4 regions of the Megasphaera sp. AF13-6AC genome follow, and region 3 is predicted to be linked to each of the others. Evidence: riboswitches for the same ligand, from Rfam matches in the RefSeq annotation. Region 3 holds a riboswitch; each other region holds the start of a gene.
What was found. A riboswitch is a leader RNA that binds a small molecule or an ion and turns the genes downstream of it on or off. The one in region 3 is predicted to bind S-adenosylmethionine.
Positions count from the first base shown of each region.

Region 1: it holds a riboswitch for S-adenosylmethionine, as region 3 does, so the genes downstream of both, metK (methionine adenosyltransferase) here and PGX78_RS02870 (MetQ/NlpA family ABC transporter substrate-binding protein) in region 3, are expected to answer to the same signal.
Region 2: it holds a riboswitch for S-adenosylmethionine, as region 3 does, so the genes downstream of both, PGX78_RS02015 (methionine ABC transporter ATP-binding protein) here and PGX78_RS02870 (MetQ/NlpA family ABC transporter substrate-binding protein) in region 3, are expected to answer to the same signal.
Region 4: it holds a riboswitch for S-adenosylmethionine, as region 3 does, so the genes downstream of both, PGX78_RS00840 (branched-chain amino acid transport system II carrier protein) here and PGX78_RS02870 (MetQ/NlpA family ABC transporter substrate-binding protein) in region 3, are expected to answer to the same signal.

Region 1 is NZ_JAQCUN010000004.1:19,540-23,790, forward strand. Features, by position in the region: gene rpoZ (DNA-directed RNA polymerase subunit omega) at 1-186, shown strand, start outside; gene coaBC (bifunctional phosphopantothenoylcysteine decarboxylase/phosphopantothenate--cysteine ligase CoaBC) at 204-1,412, shown strand; SAM riboswitch class I at 1,541-1,643, shown strand; gene metK (methionine adenosyltransferase) at 1,701-2,900, shown strand; gene priA (primosomal protein N') at 2,954-4,251, shown strand, end outside.
Region 2 is NZ_JAQCUN010000016.1:10,490-14,740, forward strand. Features, by position in the region: gene pstC (phosphate ABC transporter permease subunit PstC) at 1-224, opposite strand, end outside; gene PGX78_RS02005 (phosphate ABC transporter substrate-binding protein) at 277-1,167, opposite strand; gene hpf (ribosome hibernation-promoting factor, HPF/YfiA family) at 1,510-2,034, opposite strand; SAM riboswitch class I at 2,206-2,301, shown strand; gene PGX78_RS02015 (methionine ABC transporter ATP-binding protein) at 2,384-3,427, shown strand; gene PGX78_RS02020 (methionine ABC transporter permease) at 3,408-4,061, shown strand; gene rpoD (RNA polymerase sigma factor RpoD) at 4,128-4,251, opposite strand, start outside.
Region 3 is NZ_JAQCUN010000027.1:6,376-10,626, forward strand. Features, by position in the region: gene megL (methionine gamma-lyase) at 1-87, shown strand, start outside; gene PGX78_RS02865 (Na+/H+ antiporter NhaC family protein) at 285-1,715, shown strand; gene PGX78_RS02870 (MetQ/NlpA family ABC transporter substrate-binding protein) at 1,783-2,601, opposite strand; SAM riboswitch class I at 2,689-2,787, opposite strand; gene PGX78_RS02875 (FAD-binding oxidoreductase) at 2,890-4,251, opposite strand, start outside.
Region 4 is NZ_JAQCUN010000006.1:4,339-8,589, reverse strand. Features, by position in the region: gene PGX78_RS00850 (DNA polymerase IV) at 1-1,148, shown strand, start outside; gene PGX78_RS00845 (hypothetical protein) at 1,155-1,442, shown strand; SAM riboswitch class I at 1,862-1,966, shown strand; gene PGX78_RS00840 (branched-chain amino acid transport system II carrier protein) at 2,039-3,340, shown strand; gene PGX78_RS00835 (helix-turn-helix domain-containing protein) at 3,345-3,974, shown strand; gene PGX78_RS00830 (IS3 family transposase) at 3,998-4,251, shown strand, end outside.

The sequences.
Region 1 (4,251 bases), on a different contig from region 3:
TCATTAATGAAAAAAGTGGACAGTAAATATACACTGGTTACCTTAGCGGCAAAAAGAGCCAGAGAGTTGACGGACGGTGATGCTCCGTTTGTAGATGTAAATACAAATAAGGTTGTTTCCGTGGCTATGGAAGAAATTAATGAAGGCAAAATTAAATATGAAACACCTCAAGCAGGTATAAAATAAAGCGAGGGTGACTTCTCATGTCTTTGCGAGACAAGCATGTCCTACTTATCATAAGCGGCGGCATAGCTGCTTATAAGACGGCTATTATTGCCAGTACGTTACGCAAGCAGGGTGCTCAGGTTAAATGCGTTATGACAAAGCATGCGACGGAATTTATTACGCCTTTAACGTTGCGTGAGATTTCGGGCAATCCCGTAGCCGTTTCTATGTTCGCCGACGTACCGGAGTTTCATGTAGAGCATATCGCCTTGGCCGAATGGGCTCACGTAGTCCTTGTAGCACCGGCAACAGCCAATATTATCGGTAAAGCGGCCAACGGTGTTGCCGACGATATGGCGACAACCGTATTAATGGCTACGACGGCACCTGTAATGGTCTGTCCCGCCATGAACACGAATATGTGGAACAACAAAATCGTTCAAAGGAATGTACAAATCCTGAAAGATTGCGGTTATACGATTATGCAGCCCGATTCGGGAGTGTTAGCGTGCGGGACTGTCGGTGCCGGCCGTTTGCCCGCTCCGGAACGTATTATAGAAGCGCTTGAATATGTAGCAGATGAACGAAAAGAGTTGTGCGGGCAAAAGGTCATCGTCACTGCCGGCGGTACGCGCGAAGCCCTGGACCCGGTGCGTTATATAGGAAATCATTCCAGCGGGCGCATGGGATTCGCCATTGCCAGGGCGGCAGCCAAATGCGGTGCCGACGTAACTTTGGTAGCGGCTCCTACAGACCTTGTGACCCCCTTTAAGGTCAATCGTGTCGATGTCATGACGACAGGAGAGATGAAAGAGGCCGTAGATCGCTTATATGATGATGCGAATATTGTTATTAAGGCTGCCGCCGTCGCTGACTACAGGCCGGCAGTGCGGGCACAGCAGAAAATTAAAAAGAACGATGACAAATTAACGCTGAATCTTGTTAAAAATGACGACATTCTTTTTTCCTTGGGACAACGTAAGGGAAATCGTATACTTGTAGGTTTTGCCGCAGAAACGACGGATGTTATCAAATACGGCAAGGGCAAGGTGGCTAAAAAGAATCTGGATATGCTCGTAGCTAACGATATAACGGCGGAAGGTGCAGGCTTTAAGGGTACTACCAATATAGGTGCCTTTATTTACCCCGACGGGACGGTAGAAGAACAGCCGCTGATGAGCAAGGATGAATTGGCTGAAAGAATCATAGATCGAGTCATTGACATATACAACAAAAAGAATCTGTAGAGAAGAAGCGGAATTTCGAGTGAAAAGCTCGAAATTTCGCCTTTTTTCAAATGTTGTAAAAATTTATATTTACCCTTGCAATTTTTTGTGACCTACTTTATAATTGTTATCAGTCAAAACAACATATAGTTCCATCAAGAGTCGGCGGAGGGAATGGCCCTGTGATGCCGCAGCAACCTTCTACTTGGAAAAGGTGCTAAGTCCAACAGCCGTAAGGCCGAAAGATGGGTAGTTATCCCCTCTTTTGTAGAGGGATTTTTTTATTTATGAAACAGGAGGTTTATACGAATGGCAAAAAACCGCGAATTTTTTACATCCGAATCGGTAACGGAAGGCCATCCCGATAAAATGGCTGACCAAATTTCCGACGGTATTTTGGACGCCATCTTAGCTCAAGATACAAATGCCCGCGTGGCTTGCGAAACCTTGGTAACAACCGGGTTAGTCCATGTTGTAGGGGAAATATCGACAAGTTGTTATGTTGATATTCCTAAAATTATTCGAGAAACGGTGCGCGACATCGGTTATACTCGTGCTAAATACGGTTTCGACTGCGATACTTGCGGTGTTTTAGTATCTTTAGACGAACAATCATCCGATATTGCCATGGGTGTTGATGAAGCTAAAGAAGCCAAAGATGCAAAAGGCGGTGACAAAGACGAATTCGACGCTATCGGCGCCGGTGATCAGGGTCTCATGTTCGGGTATGCTACGAATGAAACGGAAGAATACATGCCGTTACCTATTTCCTTGGCACACAGACTGTCTCGCCAATTGACGAAGGTTCGCAAAGACGGTACACTTACCTATTTGCGTCCCGACGGCAAAACACAGGTTACGGTCGAATATGATGACGGTAAACCCGTACATGTGGATACCATTGTTATTTCCGCACAACACAGTCCGGAAGTAACCCGTGAGCAAATTGAAAAAGACTTGATTGAATTTGTCATTAAACCCGTCTTGGCTGACGGATTATTTGATGAAAATACGAAACTCTTTATCAATCCGACCGGTCGCTTTGTTATCGGCGGTCCCCAAGGGGATGCCGGTTTAACGGGACGTAAAATCATTGTCGATACATACGGCGGCATGGCACGTCACGGCGGCGGTGCTTTCTCCGGTAAGGATCCCACGAAGGTAGACCGTTCCGCTGCTTATGCGGCTCGTTACGTTGCCAAGAATATCGTCGCTGCCGGCTTGGCTGATAAATGTGAACTCCAGTTGGCCTATGCCATCGGTGTAGCACATCCCGTCTCTATTCGCGTAGAAACTTTCGGTACCGGAAAGTGCGATCACGATAAGGTAGTTGAACTGATTCGCAAACACTTCGATTTGCGTCCTGCCGGCATTATTAAGATGCTCGATTTGCAACGTCCTATATACAAACAAACGGCTGCATACGGTCACTTCGGCCGCAACGATCTCGATTTACCGTGGGAAAAAACGGATAAAGCCGAAATCCTTCGCAAAGAAGCCGGTTTATAAGTTCTTACATTCGGGGGGGACCGTTTCAGGTCTCCCCCTTTTCAGGAGCCTGTATGATTGCTCATGTCATCATTAATATAACAGCCAAAGGGCTGCAAAAAACTTTTACATACTTAGTTCCGGATAGTTTGAAAGAGCGTATTGTTATCGGAGCTCGTGTTCTGGTCCCCTTCGGCACTCGAAGGGAAGAGGGTATCGTAGTTTCTACAGAAGATGAACTCACACAAATTCCAGAATTTAAACTAAAGCCCATTCAGGCTGTTTTATCTGTTCAACCAGGAAAACAGGATGAAATTATGGCGACCGCCTTATGGATCAGTCAATATTATGTCTGCAACCTGGCTGATGCACTACGTCTTTTTTTCATTGAAAAACACGGTATAGCCTATGATTACGAAGTGAAACTTCGTGCCGAAGCGGATATTCCTGCGGCGTTAACGGAAGCGGAACGACAAGTTTTATCCTCCGTATCGGATCGGAAGGAGCATAGAGAAAGGGACCTGTTGTGCCGAGTGGATCCGCAAGCCTTGGATTCCTTGGTAAATAAGGGGATTTTATTGAGGTCTGAACGAGTTTTAAATAAGATAGGGCCTAAGACAAAAAAATGGTTGCGATTCATAAAAACGGACGTTGACAAAATATTGGCTCGTAAAAAACAACAGGCCCGATTATTGTCTTTTTTGGAAGAGAAAAAGGAAGCATCCTTTGATACTTTAATGGAAGCCGGTTACGGAAGAGTCGTAATCAATCATTTAAGCGAGACGGATTTTGTCGAAGTCTTTTACAGAGAAAAAGAGACGGTTTACCTGCCTACTGCCGCCGAAAAAGATGAAAAATGGACCTTAACGGCAGAGCAGGAAGCCGCCGTGCAGGCTGTAGAAACCGATGCGACAAGCCGGACTTGGGTCATGCGCGGCGTTACGGGTAGCGGTAAAACGGAAGTGTACATGCGGCTTGCCGAAAAAATAATTCGCAAGGGCAAGCAGGTTCTTCTTCTGGTCCCCGAAATAGCCTTAACCGGACAAATTGTGCGTCGCTTTACGGCACGTTTTGCCAACGAGGTGACGGTTATGCATAGTCAATTGTCCAAGGGCGAACGGGAAAACAATCGCCGCCGTATGGCAACGGGTGAGAGTGCCGTTTGTATCGGAGCTCGCTCTGCCGTATTTACTCCCTTTGCCGATTTGGGATTGGTCATAATCGATGAAGAACACGACAGTTCGTATAAGCAAGATGAGACCCCTCGTTATCATGCCGTAGAAGTGGCAAGAAAACGTGCTTCTTATTACAAAGCTCCGGTTATATTGGGCAGTGCTACCCCGTCTGTAAATGATTATGAAAAAGCCCTTAA
Region 2 (4,251 bases), on a different contig from region 3:
AAGGATACATACAAGCTGCCGCAAATCATGGGAAAAATCCCCAACTCAGGCGGATTTCCCAAGGGATTCCAGTTGCGAGAAAGCAGGAAGGTCAACCAATCGGTTTCTTCGCCTACAGGCAATCCTTCATGACATATGAAGAAGAATAAAAAGACAAAAAGACCGATGACGAACCAGGCCCCTGCCGTCACACTGTATTGAATGAATCTTTCACTCTTTTTCATACACTCCCCCGTAAGAGAGAGAACGGACGAAAATCGTCCGTTCTCTTTTAACCTATTTTACAGGAATAAATCCCATAGCTTCAATCAGCTTTTGTCCCGCATCGGAACGCAGATAGTCCATAAAGGCCCTTTGAACCTTTGTAAGTTCACCGCTACCGACGATAAGTAACGGACGCTGAATCTTGTACGAGCCGTCAACAATCGTTTCCGGTGTAGCTGCGACACCGTCAACTTTTAAAGCAAAAATTTTTCCTTCATTTTGCTTAGCTACCCCGTAAGAAGCGTAGCCTACGGCATTTTCATTTTCAATAATTTTGGCTACGAGAGCTCCCATGGACGGAGCCTGGATGGCCTTATCCGTAACCTTCGTATCCCCCATAATTTTTTCCTGGAATACTTCATGAGCACCGCCGCCCAAATCTCTCGTTACAACGACAATTTCCGTTGCCGGCAGGGACGGATCCACTTCATTCCAAGTCTTATATTCACCGGAGAAAATCTTTTTTATTTGATCACTCGTCAAATTATCCTTAATTTTAGCAATGGGATTGTTGGGGTTGACGGCAATGGTCAATGCATCGATACCCACCTTGTATTCCTGATAGTTTTTTATTTTTTCTTTTTCGCTACTCTTTACTTCTCTGGCCACCAAGCCGAAGTCGGCCGTACCGTCAAGCAGTGCTTTAATGCCTGCACCGGAACCGCCGGACGTAACGTTAATTACAATATCCGCATCGGGCAAAGACGAGTCCGCCTTGTTCCATTTACCGTACTGTTCCGTAAAAGCCGTACCCGCTTTAGTGACAACCGGAGCCAAGGTTGACGAGCCGAAAAAGGTAATATCCGTCTTTTCCTTCGCCGTATTGCCGCCGTTACCGCAGGCTGCCGTAAAAACAAGACTTGCCCCCAGGGCCAATACTGCTAAAAATCTACGTGTAAACATATGACAACTCCTTTGTAATTATTGTAGAATACGCATAAAATAGTATCTCTTCTTTATAGTAGGTCTTCCGGAACAGCTTCTATTAAGCTTTTTCTTCCCGTATTGCAAAAAAGAATTTTCTTAAAACAACTATACGCGTATTATACTTAACAGGTATTATCTTACTGCATGCCTATATGACGGTCAATTGAGTATTAATAAGATAAAAATATGCCAAACCATTAATTAGTATATTTTATAAACAACCGTGATTCTATAGACTTTTTTATTAAAAATCCCCCTTGTCATTTTAACTTTGACAAGGGGGATTGGATATTATTTTACACTTTTGTAATCATATGTTTAAGCTTCCGGCTCGATTAATCCGTACTTTCCGTGTTTTCTCTTGTAAACAACGCTTATTTTATCCGTGTCGGCATTTAAAAATACGAAGAAATCATGTCCTACCAAGTTCATCTGTAAGATGGCTTCTTCCACATCCATGGGTTGGGGAGTAAAGGTTTTCGTTCTTACAACTTCAAAGGCTTCATCCGATTCGGGAGATTCCGTGACAAGGGTCGGCTTGAAGGACCCGTCCTTAATGCGCCGGGCCAGTTTGGTCTTATATTTATGAATCTGCCGCACCATCTTATCAAATACGATATCAATGGCTGCATACATATCTTCGCCCGTTTCTACGACACGCAGAACGACTCCGTCTACCCTCAGGGTAAGTTCCGCAATCTTTCTTTCTTTTTCGACGGAAAGCATGGCCTGTAAGGTCACATCAGTATCGAAATATTTCATGATTTTCTTTTCGTGTTTCAGCACATAATCCTTTAATGCCGCCGTTATTTCAAGGTTCTTACCGCGTACACTTGTTGCCATAATACATCCCATCCTTTCTGAAGACTCGTTTCTTTGTCTTCTTAATTATAATATTCGACATAAGTTTCCGAAATCCTTCTTTTTCCCTTAATTTTAATATTTTATTTTTGTCAATCTTTCGTTGACAACGTTGCGGAATTCATGCTACTATCAAATCCGTAATTAAATAGCCGTTCATCCAGAGCAGCAGAGGGACTGGCCCTATGATGCTGCGGCAACCCCCGCAAGGGAAGGTGCCAAGTCCAGCGGATTTCCGACAGATGAGTGCCGTATGTACGTACTGCCGTCACCTGTTGACGGCTTTTTTATTATCTTTATTTAGCTATATCCCCGTAAAGGAGCGACCTTCATGATAACCTTAAAAAATGTTACCAAAGTATACGGTACTAAAACGAAGGTTAATGCTTTAAGAGGCATCGACCTGAATATTAAGGCCGGAGAAATCTTCGGTATTATCGGCAAAAGCGGTGCCGGTAAATCGACCCTCGTGCGTTGCATTAACATGCTTGAAAGACCGACAAGCGGCCATATTATTATTGATGACCGTGATATGACGTCCCTTTCCGACAGCCAGTTGCGCCAGGAAAGAAAATCTATCGGTATGATTTTCCAACACTTCAATCTTCTTTCATCACGTACCGTTTTCGACAATATCGCCTTCCCCTTGGAATTGACATGCACCCCGAAGGACATTATTGCCAATAAGGTGGAAGGGCTTTTAGAACTCGTCGGTTTAAGTGACAGAAAGTTCAACTATCCTTCCCAGCTTTCAGGCGGACAAAAACAACGGGTGGGTATCGCCCGTGCATTGGCCAGCGATCCTAAAATTCTCTTATGCGATGAAGCCACTTCCGCCTTGGATCCGCAAACTACGACCTCTATTTTAGAGCTTTTAAAAGATATTAATAAACGCTTAAAAATCACGATTATCCTTATCACTCATGAAATGGCGGTTGTTAAAGATATTTGTGACCGCGTTGCCGTTATTGAAGGCGGATACATTAAAGAGTGCGGTTCTGTTGTCGATATTTTCACGGATCCCCAATCGGAAACAATGCAGGAATTCGTTAAGTCCGTTATTAACACGGAAGTCCCCCAAGGCATTACACGCCTGGGCGTAACGGATCAACCCGAAGAAGGCCGCAATATGCTCATTCGTGTTCGCTTTAAGGGGCAAGTTACGAACGATCCCCTCATTGCCAATGTAATTCGTCATTCCGATGCGGATATCAGTATTTTGTACGGAAATATCGATTATATTCAAAACATTCCCTTCGGCTACCTGATTTTTACTATTATCGGCTCCTTGGAAAATCAAGTAAAGGCCTTTGATTATATTAAAAGCTTACCCGTAGAAAGTGAGGTCCTCGGCTATGTCCCCGGAAATCGTTAAACTCTTATTACAAGGCGTAGAAGAAACAATATTCATGGTTGCCGTTTCGGGAATCATTGCTACCGGCATCGGTATCCCCTTGGGCATTCTTTTGGTTACGACAGACAAGGGGCATATCCTTGAGAATGCACCGATTAACCGAGTCTTCGGCACGATTGTCAACATCATTCGTTCCGTGCCCTTTATCATTCTCATGGTTGCCATCATTCCCTTTACCAAACTGGTAGCCGGCACCTCCATCGGTACCTTGGCGGCTTGCGTTCCCTTGACGATTGTCGCCATTCCATTCCTCAGCCGTTTGGTCGAAACGTCCGTACGCGACATCGACTACGGTCTCATTGAGGCGGCTCAATCCATGGGCGCTACTCCCTTTCAAATTATTCGCAAAGTCTTGTTACCCGAAGCTTTGCCTACTATTATCAACAACATTACGGTTCTTATCGTCAGCCTTATCGGTTCTTCCGCCATGGCCGGTGCCGTCGGCGGCGGCGGTTTGGGGGACATTGCCATTCGTTACGGCTACCAGCGATTCCGTACGGACGTCATGTTGGCGACTATTGTCATCTTAATCATAGGCGTCAACGCCATTCAAGCCTTCGGCGATTTCCTTTCTCGTAAAACAAATAAACGCTAAATTTCAGTGTAAACACAAAGAAGAGGCCCGTGCGGACACGGGTCTCTTCTTTTCATCTCTTATATCTTATAAAAAGTCTTTAATTTTTTCGCGCTTGCCCCAGTTACGCAATTTACTGAGCGCCTTGCCTTCAATCTGGCGAATACGTTCACGCGTAACGTTAAAATGTTGACCCACTTCTTCAAGGGTT
Region 3 (4,251 bases):
GAAGGCTTGGTTCGGCTGTCCGTTGGCTTGGAAGATGCTCAAGATATTATTGACGATTTGAAACAGGCATTGGATAAAGTGAAATAAGAAGGCAGTAAAAGATAAAAGGCGATGACCGGAAGGTTATCGCCTTTTATAAAAAATGTAGAAACCATATATATTAAATATCTATGAATATACCAAACTTTTTAATATTACACCCCAATATATGTATGTGATAGGATGTACAAAGATTAAAGTACGTTGTATATTACTTTACTTGTTGCAAAGGAGAGTGTTGGTCAGTGGACGGAAATAAGGATGAAGTAAGAAAAGAAGAAGAGGCGGTTCAGTCTGAACGAAAAGATGACGAGATAAAGCCGAACGGGACGGCGTTATTCCCTTTTATTGTATTTGTAGGCGTGTACTTGGGGGCCGGGATTATTTTACAAATGCAGGGTGTGGAAATGCCCTTTTATCAGTTTCCTGCACCGTTGGCCTCTATCATCGGTATTATCGTAGCATTTGCCTTATTGAAAGGAAAATTTAGTGATAAGTTTAATACTTTCATTGAAGGTTGCGGAAATCCCGATATTTTAATTATGTGTATGATTTTCCTGTTAGCCGGAGGCTTTGCCGTAGTGTGCAAGGCTATGGGCGGTATAGATTCTACGGTCAACTTGGGGCTGACGTATATTCCGCCTCAGTATCTGGCAGCCGGTGTATTTCTTATTTCGGCTTTCATTTCTACGGCAACCGGTACATCTGTAGGCTGTTGTGCGGCTGTAGGTCCTATTGCCGTAGCTATTGCTGAAAAGTCCGGTACTCCTTTAGGACTGGTCCTCGGTTGCCTTATCGGCGGGGCTATGCTCGGAGATAATTTGTCCATCATTTCGGATACGACCATTGCGTCTACGCGTACGCAAGGCTGTGAAATGAAGGATAAATTTAAATTAAATCTTTGGTTGACTATTGTGCCGGCCGTGATTACCTTTGTACTTCTTGTTATCTTCGGCGGATCGGACGGAGCCGTATGCTCGGGAGAACATCCGTACAGTCTGATCAAAATCCTTCCGTATATTGTTGTTCTTGTTACGGCCGTTGCAGGCGTAGACGTATTTCTCGTCTTAGTAGGCGGTACGGTTTTGGCAGGCATCATCGGGATGGCTTACGGGGATTTAACATTTTTGTCCTTTATGCAGGCTATTTATAAGGGCTTTTCGGGAATGTTTGATATCTTTCTCTTGTCGCTTCTGACAGGCGGTTTGGCTGCTATGGTGAGCAGGGCGGGAGGTATTGCTTTCCTGCTTCATTCAGTGGAGAAATTTATTACGGGCAGCAAGTCGGCACAAATCGGTATTTCCGGGCTTGTTTCCATTACGGACATTGCCTTGGCTAATAATACGGTTTCTATTATTATTAACGGGGAAATGGCAAAGAAACTTTGTTATCGCTTTAAAGTGGATCCTCGTCGCTCGGCGGCCCTGCTCAGTACGTTTTCGTCTATTTTTCAGGGTCTCATTCCGTACGGGGCACAGATGCTTATCGTTACGGGCTTTACAGCCGGAGCCGTATCACCGCTTGAAGTTTTGCCGTACACTTGGTTTCTCTATCTTTTAGCTATTTCCGCTATTATATCCGTTTTTGTTCCTTTTTCGGACGGATTTATCAGAAAAGATCCGTGGAATTACGAGCATGAAACGGCGCAAAGCAAGGTTGACGCTTTGGCAAAATAAACACGGACACTATCCTTTTACAGACATAAAAATCCCTGCCCGAAGGCAGGGATTTTTATGTCCGCATTTAAAATGCAGGAAGGATGGAGCCTTGGAAGTGCTCTTCAATAAACTTACGAATCGGTTCGGATTGGTAAATTTCTACCAACTTTTTATATGTTTCATTATTTACGTCGTCGGCACGAACGGCAATGACATTAGCGTAAGGCGAACTCTTATCTTCAACAACAAGAGCATCCTTTTGCGGATTCAAGCCGGCCGGAATAGCGTAGTTCGTGTTTACGCAAGCTAAGTCCATATCATCGAGAGAACGAGCGATTTGAGCCGCATCGAGTTCCGTAATCTTCAGATTTTTCGGGTTGCTGACAATGTCTGCAACTGTTGCATCGACAGTCTTGCCGTCTTTTAACGTAATTAACTTAGCTTGTTGCAACAGTAACAGGGCTCTGGCCCCGTTCGTAGGGTCATTAGGGATGGCCACCGTAGAACCGTCGGCTACCTGATCAAGTGATTTATACTTGTGCGAGAAAACACCCATGGGAAGGATAATCGTTTTGCCGATGGACTTTAAATCGAGACCTTGTTTTTTGACGACATTATCCAAGTAGGGCTGATGTTGGAAGGAGTTCATATCCAAATCTTTTTGAGCCAATGCCGTATTGGGTTGTACATAGTCGTTAAATTCGACGACTTTAACCGTAATGCCCTGTTTAGCCGCTTCTTTAGCGACTTCATCCATAACTTCCGCATGCGGGCCGGCAGTTACGCCAATTTTAATTTCTTTGTTATCGCCGCCGGCAGAATTATTGCCGCCGCAACCGGTAATAAACGCGGCAGTTGCTACGATGAGGGCCAAGGTGAGGCCTTTTTTCAGGGAAATTTTCATAATATAACATCCTTTCATTAAAAAGCTTATGATGTGGAGCTCATACAAAAAAGCCGTCATTCAGATGACGGCTTTTCTTATCTTTTCCGTTCATCTGCCGGCATATGCCGTCGGACTTGGCACCTTCCCTGGCGGGGGTTGCCGCAATGTCATCGGGCCGTATCCCTCAATTGCTCTTGATGAAATCACATATATAATTGATGTTCCGTATTATAACATCGTGGAAATAAATCTGTCAACGATTTATTTCTACTAAAAAAGTACAGTATAAAATGGGGATAGAAGTACTTATTCTTGGAAGTTTAAGATCTTTCCTGGATTAAGAATGTTATTGGGATCCAGTGCGTTTTTTATCGTACGCATCAGGTACTTTTCTCCTTCAGGCGTAAACTTTTCCATATAGCGTAATTTTTTGGCACCGATGCCGTGTTCACCGGCCAGGCGGCCTCCGACGGAATATGCATAGGCATAGACTTCGTTGTGGAAGGCTTCGACCGATTTTTCCCACATTTCATCAGACATGTCCGTTTTGCATAAGACGATATGAAGATTCCCGTCACCGATATGAGCATTGATCTTTACTTCAAAAGGATATGCATTCCCGATGTCCATGATTTTTTCAATTGTATCGGCAATGCGGTGAACAGGGACAACTACGTCATCCGTCAAAAAGACTTTGCTGATCAACTCGACAGAAGTCTGGCAATTACGTCGCATGTTCCAAATGCGATCGTCCGCTTCAAGAACATCCACGGCACCTGATTGTTCGCAAATATCGGCTACTTGTTCCATCTTTTTATCCGCATCGTCTGCGTCATACGTTTCAACCGTTATGATGACATATACGCCTTTTTCATAACCGGGCATATTTTCATATCCGCAATAATCGGCACAGCCGCGAACATATGAGTTATCCATATATTCAATACTCGTAGGCTCAATGCCGGCTTTAATCAACTGCGGTACCATATGCAGAGCCGGAGTAGGCGAGTCATAGACGGCCAAGACGTCAAAACGATACGGCGGCAAAGGCGTGAGCTTCACTGTAACTTTCGTAATAATACCGAGAGTTCCTTCGCTGCCGATAATTAATTGTTCCAGACAGTAGCCTGTAGAGCATTTTTTTAAGATGCCGCCTACTTCGACGATTTCGCCTGTCGGTGTAACGACTTCAAGGGCGTAGACTTGATGGCGCGTAACACCGTAACGAACGGCTTTTAGACCGCCGGCATTCGTTGCCAGATTGCCGCCGATAAGACTGCTTTCCGAGCTGGACGGATCGCCGGCATACAGAAAACCGGCTGATTTGGCACGATTTTGTAAATCAATGGTACGCACACCCGCCTCGACAGTCATGTACATGCCTTCTTCATTAAGTTCCAAAATTTTATTCAGCCGTTCCATTAAAAGGACGAGGCCGCCGCAGACAGGAATAGCACCGTCTGCAAGACTGGTACCTCCCGAACGGACCGTGACGGGAACTTTGTAGCGGTTGGCCAATTTGAGAATTTGTGAAATTTCTTCGGACGATGCGGGAGCAACGGCTGCTTCGGGCATATGAAACAGCTTAGGATCCGATTCATAGTCCGTTTGATAGGCGATGAGTAAGTCGGCGTCAGTCTTAACATATGACGGGCCGGTTATTTGTTT
Region 4 (4,251 bases), on a different contig from region 3:
AACGGGATAATCCCGAACTTCGCGGTCGTCCCGTCATTGTAGGCGGTACAAGTGATCGCGGTGTTGTTGCCACGGCTTCCTATGAAGCACGAGCTTACGGTGTTCATTCCGCACTGGGCACAAAGAAGGCCAGACAATTATGTCCCGACGGGATCTTTTTGCCTCCGCGGATTGCCTATTACCGTACTATTTCCCGTCAAATCAGGAAGATATTCGAAGGGTATTCACCGTATATAGAGCCGCTTTCTTTAGATGAAGCATTTTTAGATATATCGGGGTTGTATGGATATTATAAGGATGTTTTGGAAGTCGGGCGGGCTGTAAAGAAGGACATTAAAGAACAGACCGGTCTTGTTGCATCGGCCGGTATCGGACCGAATAAATTTCTGGCTAAGCTTGCATCCGATTTGGACAAACCCGACGGATTGGTCTGTATTCCTTATGGAAAAGAAGAGGAATTGTTAGCACCTTTACCTATTCGTAAGATTTGGGGTGTCGGCAAGGTAACAGAAAATCGCCTTTTGGCTGCCGGGTACGATACAATAGGCAGTATTGCGGCTGCCTCTCCCGATAAGTTGCGCCCTCTTGTAGGTAATCAGGCTGAGCGGCTTTATGAATTGGCTCACGGAAGAGATTACAGACGAGTTGAAACGGCTCAGCAGGTGAAATCGATAGGTAATGAACAAACATATGAAAATGACTTGGTCTTACAGGAAGATGTGGATCGGCAGTTACGTCTCTTGGCTGAAGAAGTAGCACATCGCTTGCGTAAACACGGGTTGATGGGGCGTACAATAACTTTGAAAATACGGTATAATGATTTTACGACAGAGACGAGGTCGGAGTCGTCTGAATCTATAGGTCTTTATACAGAAGAACAGCTTTATTTTTCCGCACGAAAGTTATATGCTAAGAAGATAAGAAAGGGTTCTGTACGGTTACTGGGGATTACGGTCAGTAAATTGCAGACCGCCATTATCCAGGACTCTCTCTTTGCGAAAGACCCGACAACCCAAAAACGGTTAGCTGATGAAAAGGTAACGACGGCTATCGATAAATTACAGGAACGATTCGGAAAACGTGCTGTTATGAAAGGTTTTTTGTGGGAAGCGGAAAGTAGTGTCAAAGAAGTGAAAGAAAAGGAGTAATGATATATGGCAATGTTTAAAGTGGCGGCACATACCGGTGCCGATAACCAGGGCTGGATCGGGTATGATGAAGAAACGAAGGAAATAACGGTCTGTCTTCAAGATGAGGCTTTAAAAAAAGCGGCTTATGAATATTTATCTACGCCGAAAGTACTGAAACGGTTCACCGGGCTTACAGAATTTGAAGAAATATCAGGCATGCCGAATGATAGTTTAGATATGTTCAAACTTGCATTGGGTAAAATTTGGGAGGCGACAACCGTATATATTGACTGGAGTCGTCCGGTTGAGTAGAACTTATACACAGGTTATGCACATTGTTGAGAAAATTATGTGCATAACTTTTTTTGTGCCTAAAACAAGCTGTTTTTAGGCCGTGTACATTGGTAACACTTTAAATAAAATGTGGATAAATCTAAAATGATAAGGATATGAAATAAAAATATCATCATATAAATAGCATAAATAAGCCGTTTTATTTCACTTCCTTTTATTTGAGGTAATGTGTATAAATTTCTTTGCAATGGGGATGGTTGGTGTGAATGCGCAGTAATAACTGAAAAGAAAATCAACCTTTGCGCTTAAAACTAAGATGTAAACAGGCACGGATCCCCGTATTATCCACAGAAAGGGCAGATAGATCATACTGTGAATCGAACATGTATTTTATTGACAAGTAAGGGCGATTCCTGTATGATTTCAATCAAATAAAATAATCATCCAGAGCAGCCGAGGGACTGGCCCGTTGAAGCTGCGGCAACCTTCCGACAGGAAAGGTGCCAACTCCAGCGTTACTTGAGGGTGACGACAGATGATATGGCCTGTAATGAATGCGTCATCTGTCAAGATGACGTTTTTTATATGCCGTTGGAAGGAAGGAGTCGGAGGACATGAATGACAGCCGTATTAAGCATAAATCGGTTACAGTCAAAGACGTGCTGATTTTGGGGTTTGCTTTTTTTGCTACATATTTTGGCGCGGGGAATCTTATTTTTCCGCCACAACTGGGGTTTGTCAGCGGGTCCTCTTACGGGCCGGCATTGGCAGGACTGACGTTGTCGGGAATTTTATTACCTATTTTTGCCCTTCTTATTATTTCCCGATATGGTGATGTACGCCGTATTACGGAGAGGGTCGGCCCTTATACCTATAATATTTTGCTTACCTTATTGATGATTGTTTGTATTTTCGTATCTATTCCCCGGACGTGTGCTACGGCTATTCAGTTAGGAATACAGGGAAACTTTTCTAATATTCCTTTTATTCCCGGAGTCGTTCTTTATTTCTTACTTTCTTATTGGATTACGTCGGATGAAACGAGTGTACTTGATAAGGTAGGCAAATTCTTGACTCCTTTGTTAGCCTTGATTCTAATGGTTATCGGAGTGTTAGGAGTAGTAGCCCCCATTGGAACTCCCGCAGAGCCGACCGTAACCAACTCCTTTACCAATGCTTTTTTGGGCGGTTATAATACGGGAGATGTTTTGGTCAGTTTTATTATGGCGTCTTTGTTTATACAGTCCGTTGAGAACAAAGGGTATGTTGAAAGTCGGGAACGTAATCGCATGATGTTTTATTGCGGTGCCGTATCGGTTATTTTGTTATTTATTATTTACGGCAGCCTCTTGTTTATGGGGGCTTGTGTAAGTGCCGATGTATCGGCGGATACGGGCCGTGCAGAGCTTTTAGTTTTGGTTATTAAGCGTGTCGGCGGGGCTGTTATGTTGCCCATGGGTGTAGCCGTTATCCTTGCGTGTTTAACGACTGCTGTCGGACAGATTGCGGCTGTTGCCGATTTCTTCCGTACGGCGTCAAATAATCGTGTGAGCTATAAGGCCGTTGCTATTACGACCTGTATACTTTCGGCATTGACGGCTCTTCTCGGCGTGGACGGTATTGTCGAATATATCGGTTGGATTTTCGGTGTCAGTTATCCGCCGGTTTTGGCACTTATGGTATTGGGAACGTTCGCCTCTTTTATTTCTTATAATGAAGCTTATAAAGGAGCTATTTATGCTGTTACAGCCTATGCACTTGTAGAAGCGTTACCCGGACTTAGTGGTCTGGAAGCAGCAAAATCCATCGTTTCCGCCATGCCTTTGTCGGCAGTCGGATTTGGTTGGGTTACTCCGTTTGTAGTCGGTCTTATTGTCGGAAGTGTTGTAGGTCATATGAGACGACAGAATGTATAAATGCATGCATAAAAAAGAAGGTTTCTCTTATGTTGAACTGCACCCCAAAAATTGGACACAATTTTTGGAGGTGCAGTTTTTTATGTCAAAATATTCAAAAGAAGTAAAAGAAAAGGCTATTTATCTTTCTGAAAAAGGATGGAATTCTTTTAGCATTGCTAAAGAACTTGGGATTCCAGAAAGTACTGTAAATGGGTGGTTACTTAAATTTAAGATTAATCATAATATAAATAGAAAAATGGTTAAACGGGTATTTTCAGCAGACTTCAAACGTAAAGTTATTGAAACCAGATGGAAAAATAAGTTATCCTTTAAGGAAGTAGCAGAACATTTTAATTTAGATAATCCTAGCCTAATCGCATCATGGCAAAAAAGATACTTAGATGAAGGAATCTCAGGATTACAACCTAAACCTAAAGGTAGACTATCTATGAAACCGAAAAAACTAATACCACCCACAAAAGATCAAAGTATTAAATCAGACAAAGAACGGATAAAAGAACTAGAAGCTGAAATCGCTCGGTTGAAGTATGAAATGTCTTTTTACGATGACTTTATGAAAGAAATGCGTGAAATTGCTAAACCCAATAGAGCTGTAAAAAAAAAGCACAAACAATTGCCATCGAAAGATTAAGAAAAATATATCCCCTTCAGTTTATGCTCGAGTACTTTGGCATTAGTCGTAGTACATATTATGCACGCTTAGCTAGCATAAAAAAGGGAGACAAATATGCAGAGGAACGAGAAGCTATTCGCACACTTGTGGCGATGAATAAAGGACGTTATGGGTATCGCCGAATTACAATAGCATTGCATAAATTAGGCATTCATATAAATCATAAAGTCGTAATGCGTATTATGAAGGAGGAAAACTTAACATGTAAAGTTCGCCTAAAGAAATACCGCTCATA